2 regions of the Desulfocurvibacter africanus subsp. africanus DSM 2603 genome follow, and region 1 is predicted to be linked to the other one. Evidence: predicted binding sites of a transcription regulator. Region 1 holds the regulator's gene; the other holds the start of a gene.
The links. The regulator HrcA, encoded in region 1, represses chaperone genes, less so after heat shock. The targets are predictions, from matches to a motif close to TGTTAGCACTCNNNNNNNNNGAGTGCTAACA.
Positions count from the first base shown of each region.

Region 1 (3,877 bases):
GCGCACTTCCACGACGTTGTCGCCGACTTCGAGGATGGAAATATCGAAGGTGCCGCCGCCAAGGTCGAAGACAGCGATCTTCTGATTGTGTTTCTTGTCGAAGCCGTAGGCCAGGGAAGCGGCCGTGGGCTCGTTGATGATGCGCTTGACCTCAAGGCCGGCGATCTTGCCCGCGTCCTTGGTGGCCTGGCGCTGGGAATCGTTGAAGTAGGCCGGCACTGTGATGACGGCCTCGGTGACCTTTTCGCCCAGGTAAGCCTCGGCGTCAGCCTTTAGCTTGCCCAGGATCATGGCCGAAATCTCCGCCGGGCTGTACTTCTTGCCCGCGACCTCAACGGTCGCATCGCCGCCGCTGCCGGAGACGACCTTGTAGGAGCTGTGCTTGACCCACTCCTTGACCTGGGGCGCATCAAACTTGCGGCCCATGAGGCGCTTGACTGCGTATATTGTCTTCTCGGGGTTGGTCACGGACTGGCGCTTGGCGATCTCGCCCACCAGCCGCTCCTTGTCCGTGAAGGCCACGACCGAGGGAGTCGTGCGGCCGCCCTCGGGGTTGGTGATGCACTTGGCTTCCTTGCCCTCCATTACGTATACGCAGGAGTTTGTCGTTCCGAGGTCGATTCCGATTATCTTACCCATGCTATTCTCCTCGTTCACTGGGAATTTCGCTTGCTTACGCGCTCATGCGATCGCTTTATGTACTAACCACGATCGAAAGGCTGTAAAGGGTTGCAGGCGATTTTTTCAGCAGGGCTTGCTGATGAGCACCTTGGCGGGGCGCAGCAGGCGGCCTTTAAGCTTGTAGCCTTTCTGCAGGAGTTGGCAGACATGGTTCTCGGGGAAGTCTTTACTCGGCTCCGCGCCCACGGCCTCGTGCCATTCGGGATTGAACTCCTCGCCCGCGCCGCCCGTGGCCTCCAGGCCGTGGCCTGCCAGGATGTCCAGGAATACCTTGCGCGTCATCTCCACGCCCTGGACGAAACCCTTGCAGGCTTCGCTCTTCTCGGCGTAGGCCAAGGCCATATCCAGGTTGTCCAGCACGGGCAGGAGGTCCGCGAGCACGCCTTCCACGGCGAATTTCTGGAACTCTTCCTTTTCGCGCATCAGGCGGCGCTTGACGTTCTCCGTCTCGGCCAAAGCGCGCAACTTGTCATCCTTCACGCGGGCCAGCTCTTCATCAAGTTCCTTTACACGCGCCTCCAAGTCGGACGGGGCGGCTGCTTCGGCCTGGCCGACAGCGGTCGCGTCGGCGGCGGTATCGGGAGTCTGTGCGTTCTTGGCTTTTTCACTCATGTTCGCGCTCCGTGTGTGCTACGGCTGGTCCAGCCGTTTTTGCAGGATGTCGGTGAGAATGCGGGCCATGTAATCAACCATTGGCACGACTTTGGCGTAATCCATGCGCAACGGACCCATGACGCTGATGACGCCGAGGCTCCGCCCCTGGATCGTGTAGGGCGAAGAGACAAGGCCCATATCCGTGCCTGACTGCAGGGGCGTTTCCTTGCCCAGGGTCACGCACAGGCAGTTCGACTCCATGACCCGGTCGAGTATATCCAGAAGCTTGGAGCGATCGTCAAGGACATCGAACATCTCGCGCATGGCCCGCAGGTCGGCGAAATCTGGCTGGCGCAGGATGTAGGCCGTGCCATCCACGTACAGCTCCTGCGGCCCATCCTTGTCGAATGCCTCCTCAACCAGGCTGAGCGCCCGGCCGCAAAGGTCCGAGAGACGCTCGCGCGCGCCGCGCAACTCGCGCAGGATGTGCGCGCGCACCTCGGCCACGGTCCGGTTGCTGAACAGCTCATTGAGGTAGTTGGCATATTTGGTCAGATCGTCGGCCGTGACGATCTCTTCCAGGGCGATGAGCTTCTGCTGGATGATGCCGCCTTCGAGCACGAGCACCACGAGCACGAGGCCGGTCCTGACCAGCACGAATTCGATCTGCTTCCAGCGCACGGAACCGTAGCGCGGGGCCAGGATCATGCTTACCTGATGCGATTGGTCCGAAAGAATGCGCCCGGCTTGGCGCAGGATGTCCTTGATCTCCAGGCCCGCTTCGGAGAGCACGCGCGCGATGCGCTCCTGAACTTCCTTGCTGGGCTCGGGCCTGGGCAGCATGGTGTCGATATAGACACGGAAGGCCTCGCTCGTGGGCACCCGTCCCGCCGAGGTGTGCGGCTGCTCCAGAAGGCCCTTCTCCGTCAGGTCGGCCATGACGTTGCGCATGCTGGCAGGGGAGAGGTCAAGATGCGAGCGCTTGGCCACGGCCCTGGAGGCAACCGGCGCGGCCGAGGCGATATAGGCCTCGATGATCGTGGCCAGGATTTCGCGTTCCCTGTCGGTCAATTGCATGGCTCAGTCCTGTTTTGGCAAACTTCCGTCACGAGTGCCAATGCGGGTAACAACGCCATGTCGGGCTGTCAAGGCAACGCTCAGGAGATCAAGCTATTCCAGTAGGTTGGCTAAGCGTGCAGCTCCGTGGGGTAGTGCAGATCATCGAAAACGTATTCGCGCAGACACTGCACCCAGGGCCTGGGCTTGAGTCCCGTGATGCCGGTGAACCTGGAGATGTCCAGCACCGAGTAGGCTGGCCGCTTGGCCTTGGTGGGATACTGATCCGTGGTGATGGGCGTCACGCGGCATTGCAACCCGGCGGCATTCACGGCCTCGGAGGCCAGTTCGCACCAACTGGCCTGTCCGGCGTTGGCCAAGTGATGTACGCCCGAGCCCCCGGCCTGCATCAGGGCCAAGGAGTTGCGGGCCAAGTCGGGCGTGTAGGAGGGCGAGCCCACCTGATCGTGGACCACGCCCAGCGTATCGCGGCTTCTGGCCAACTCCAGGATCTTCTGCACGAAATTGTTTTTGCCCGGCCCGAAGAGCCAGGACGTGCGGATGATGAGCAGGCTTGGCACATCCTGATTCAGCAAGGCCCTTTCTCCGGCTAGTTTGCTCTTGCCGTAGACGCTCAAGGGATTGGTGGGCGCATCGGGAGCATAGGGAGTATCGGCCCGGCCGTCGAAGACGAAATCCGTGGAGTAGTGCACGAGGCGGATGCCGCGAGGTCGGGCCAGCCTGCCGAGCAGTTGCGGGAGCTTCTCATTGAGGCGGTAGGCCTCCTGGGGCTCGTCCTCGGCCTTGTCCACCTGCGTGTAAGCCACGGTGTTGAAAAGCGCGCTGCATTCCTCGCGGTCGAGGACGCCGGCCAAGGCTTGGGAATCGAAAATGTTCACATCGGCTCGGCCCAAGGGGACCACGGCCCAGCCGGCGGCCTCCAGGGCTCTCACCAGACTCCGGCCCAGCAGCCCAGTCCGACCTCCCAATACGACAGCCTTGTTGGCGTTCATGCCCGTTCTCCATACCAGTTGGCCATGAACTCCCGATAGGAGCCGTCCTGAACCTGCGTCAGCCACTGGGCGTTGTTTTCGTACCAGCGAACGGTGCGCGCCAGCCCTTCCTCGAAATCCAGGCTGGGAGCGAAGCCCAACTCGCGGGCAGCCAGAGAGAAATCCATGGCGTAACGCTTGTCATGGCCGGGGCGGTCCTTGACATAGCGGATGAGATCCTCGCCTTTGCCTAGTATGTTCAGCATGGCCTTGACTACATCGATGTTGGCCCGCTCGGCGGCTCCGCCGAAATTGTAGACCGCGCCCGGCCGCCCTTTGCGCAGGGCCAGGTCCACGCCGCGGCAATGATCGCCCACGTAGATCCAGTCACGCACGTTGCGGCCGTCTCCGTACACAGGCAGAGGCTCGTCCCTGGAAGCCTTCAGGTACATGAGCGGGATGAGCTTCTCCGGGAACTGGTAGGGCCCGTAGTTGTTGGAGCAGCGCGTGACCACGACCGGATAGCCGTAGGTGTGGAAGTAAGCCCGGCAAAG
Region 1 covers NZ_AULZ01000002.1:155,751-159,627, forward strand. The annotation lists gene dnaK (molecular chaperone DnaK) at 1-639, opposite strand, end outside; gene grpE (nucleotide exchange factor GrpE) at 745-1,293, opposite strand; gene hrcA (heat-inducible transcriptional repressor HrcA) at 1,312-2,352, opposite strand; gene rfbD (dTDP-4-dehydrorhamnose reductase) at 2,463-3,344, opposite strand; gene rfbB (dTDP-glucose 4,6-dehydratase) at 3,341-3,877, opposite strand, start outside.

Region 2 (3,877 bases), on a different contig from region 1:
CACGGAAAGGCCTTCCAGACGGCAGGCCCGCTCGTACTCGGCATAGGATGGCACGGGCACGATGGCCCGCTCCAGTCCAGCGATGCGAGGAAGCACGGCCAGGATGTCGCTCGTGCCGTTGCCGCAAACGACTTCCTCGGGTCGTACCCCGTAACGGTGGCAGGCCGCTTCCACCAGCCCCGAGCAGTCCGGGTCAGGGTAGTGGACCAGGGCCTCCACATGCCTTGAGATGACGCCGCGCAGCCACGGCGGCGGTCCCAAAGGATTCATGGAGGCCGAGAAGTCGATGATCTCGGACTGGTCGCAGCCCGCTTGTCGGGCCAGTTCGCGCAGATTGCCACCGTGGAGCATGGAAGCACCTTCAAGCACAGAGTTATGGCGCTCCTGCTTAGCCTAAAGACGCACGCAGGCCAAGGCGGCAGAGATGGCCATCGATCCACGTTAGCACGCAATGCCGGCTGGGTATTAGAGCATTTTGCTTTCGAAAATGCTCTGCAAGCCATGCGTCGGCATGGCTTGCCGCCGCGTAGGCGTAGGCGGAATGTAATTCCGCCGTCAACGCCGAAGGGAGCGTCTGAAATGCAAAATGCTTTAAAATCAAAAGTCGGCGATCAGGGCAGAATGAGATTGCCGCGCTCGTCCAAGGTGAAGAACGGGTTCCAGGCCACTTCCCAGGGGTGCCCGTCGGGATCGGCGAAGTAGCCCGAATGGCCGCCCCAGAACACGTCCTGCGCAGGCTTGAGGATGTGTCCGCCGGCAGTTTCGGCCTCCGTCAATACTGCCGCGACTTCGGCCTTGTCGCGTACGTTGTAGGCCAGGGTGATGCCGCCGAAGGCGCACTCGCCATCGGGCAGCTTCGCATCCTCGGCCAGGGCCTTGCGGCTGTAGAGCGCCAGAGCCATGCCGCCAGCCTGGAAGAAGGTGACGTGTTCGTTGCTGGCCGCGGACGCTTGCCAGCCGAGCTGTTCGTAGAAGGCTCGACTGCGGGCCAGATCGGATACGCCGAGAGTGATTAAGCTGATGCGCGGCTCCATGTTGCCTCCGTTTCGTGTTTAGAGCATTTTGCTTTTGAAAATGCTCTGCAAGACATGCGTCGGCATGGCTTGCCGCTAGCTTCGGCGTAGGCGCAATTCACTTGCGCCGTCAACGCCGGAGCGGGCGTCATAAAAGCAATCTGCTCTAGATTCGGCTTGATATACTCAAAACGCGACTCGGACAATTACCCCAGTGATCATGCGCCGCCAGGGATCACCGTCTTTTCGGGGTGGACCCTCTTCGGCATTGTGCGGGCGGTCTGCTTGCCGTAAGAAATGTGTCGAATCCTAAGATTGAGGTACATAAGCGGCGCATAATGACGAGTAGTGGGAGCACGCCATGCATTGGATAGAAGCTTTCATTATCGAGCGGCTGGCCGATCCGGCCTTCAACCGCATCTCGCCGGACCTTTCCGATGAGGGCGAACCGGCCTTTGCCGAGCCCCTGGTGGGTTTTGCCCGCGGCGACGATCCCCTATGGGATTTTCTCAAGCAGGACATCGGCCCGTTTTTGTGGACGCCGGCCGAGGCTTATGCCCTGGCCTTTCCCCATGATCCGGCCGAACCAAGCGACCTGACGGTCATATCCTGGATTCTGCCCCAGACGGCGGCTACCCGCGCGGACCACCGCAAGTCCAGCGGCATGCCAAGCCTGCGCTGGAGCAAGGTGCGCCTGCATGGCGAACGGATCAACGAGCGCTTGCGCGCCGAGGTCGTTCGGGAACTGATCAGCAGGCATCATCCGGCCTGCGCACCGTCGCTTCTGCCCGAGTGGTCGCGCATGGAGTCTCCGAAATACGGCTTCGCCTCGCGCTGGTCCGAACGGCACGCGGCTCACGTGGCCGGCCTTGGCACCTTCGGCCTGTCGGATGGCCTCATAACGCCCCGGGGCAAGGCCGTGCGCGTGGGCAGCGTGGTCGCGCGCATCGACATCCCGGCCACAATCAGGCCTTACACGCGGCACAACGAGTGGTGCCTGCATGCGGCCACGGGCAAGTGCGGGGTGTGCATACGGCGTTGTCCTGCCGGAGCCATCAGCGAAGCCGGGCATGATAAGGTCGCTTGCCACGCATACATCCGAGGGACCACTGAACTCTTTGTCGAACGCGAACAGCTCGGCGAGCGTGTGAGCAGCTGCGGCCTGTGTCAGGCCAGCGTGCCCTGCGAGGCGGGTATCCCCAAAGCCGCATTGCGTCGGAGGCCGACATAATCCTTTGAGAAAGGCGGCGTTTCTCTGAGGCATACACCTCAAATGCGAGTTGCTCTAAGTTTCACAGAAAGGCTGGCCTCTCGCGGGACCGGCTTTGCCGATGGTGAGCCGGAGGATGGTATTAAGCCGCAGGCTTTTTTCATGCGCCTCTCGACAGGGCGCCGTGATCGAGTGCTTAACGCACCGCCACGCGTCGCACGCTTCCCTCGTGTGCTTGTGGCCGCCAACATACAAACGACTCAGCCAAACGACTCTGCGGCTTTAAAGTCTCGTTCAGCCCACCTATTTTTTTAAACAAATTTTTTAGCACCTCGCGTTGACAACTTGGCAAGTAGTCTTATTGTTCCCACTCGAATCGTGTTGAGGACTTGCTAAAAAAATCCGAAGGGGTTAAACCCGCTTCGGATTAGCACTCCTCTCGAGAGAGTGCTAACAGTCCACCAGAAAAGTCATCTAGAAGTACTCGGAGGTATCGACACATGAAGCTCAAACCCCTGCACGACCGTGTTCTGGTCAAGCGCCTTGAGTCCGAAGAAGTGACCAAGGGCGGCATCATCATCCCCGACTCCGCCAAGGAGAAGCCCATCAAGGGTGAGGTTATCGCCGTGGGTCCCGGGAAGACCAGCGACAAGGGCGAGAAGATCAAAATGAACGTTGAAAAGGGCAACAAAGTGCTCTTCAACAAGTACGCCGGTACCGAGATCAAGGTTGACGGCGATGAGTTCCTCGTTATGCGCGAGGACGACATCCTGGCCATCATCGAGTAGCGACTGCTTTGAGTAACGAACTGAATTCGACAAGGAGATTATAGAATGGCTGCCAAAGAAATACTTTTTGATGCTCGTGCCCGCGAGAAGATGAAGCGTGGAGTGGACAAGCTGGCCAATGCCGTCAAGGTGACCCTCGGACCCAAGGGCCGCAACGTGGTCATCGAGAAGAGCTTCGGCGCTCCGACCATCACCAAGGACGGCGTGACCGTGGCCAAGGAAATCGAGCTTGAGGACAAGTTCGAGAACATGGGCGCCCAGATGGTCAAGGAAGTCGCCTCCAAGACTTCCGACGTAGCCGGCGACGGCACCACCACGGCGACCATCCTGGCCCAGTCCGTGTTCACCGAGGGTGTCAAGCTCGTGGCCGCCGGCCGCAATCCCATGGCCATCAAGCGTGGCGTGGACAAGGCCGTCGAGGCCATTGTCGCGGAGCTGGCCAAGATGACCAAGCCCACCCGCGACCAGAAAGAAATCGCCCAGGTCGGCACCATCTCTGCCAACAACGATCCCACCATCGGCAACATCATCGCCGACGCCATGGGCAAGGTTGGCAAGGAAGGTGTCATCACCGTCGAGGAGGCCAAGGGCCTGGAGACGACCCTCGACGTGGTCGAAGGCATGCAGTTCGACCGCGGCTACCTCTCGCCTTACTTCGTCAACGACCCCGAGAAGATGGTCTGCGAGATGGCCGAGCCGCTCATTCTCATCAATGAGAAGAAGATTTCCAACATGAAGGACCTGCTGCCCGTGCTCGAGCAGGTGGCCCGCGCCGGAAAGCCGCTGGTCATCATCGCCGAGGACATCGAGGGCGAGGCCCTGGCCACCCTGGTGGTCAACAAGCTGCGCGGCACCCTGAACACCGT
Region 2 covers NZ_AULZ01000013.1:132,654-136,530, forward strand. The annotation lists gene H585_RS0110490 (cobyric acid synthase) at 1-351, opposite strand, end outside; gene H585_RS0110495 (VOC family protein) at 612-1,034, opposite strand; gene H585_RS0110500 (4Fe-4S ferredoxin) at 1,375-2,244, shown strand; gene groES (co-chaperone GroES) at 2,724-3,011, shown strand; gene groL (chaperonin GroEL) at 3,057-3,877, shown strand, end outside.
Region 2: a site for HrcA is predicted at 2,649-2,679, ahead of groES (co-chaperone GroES). Genes of this name have one in related genera too.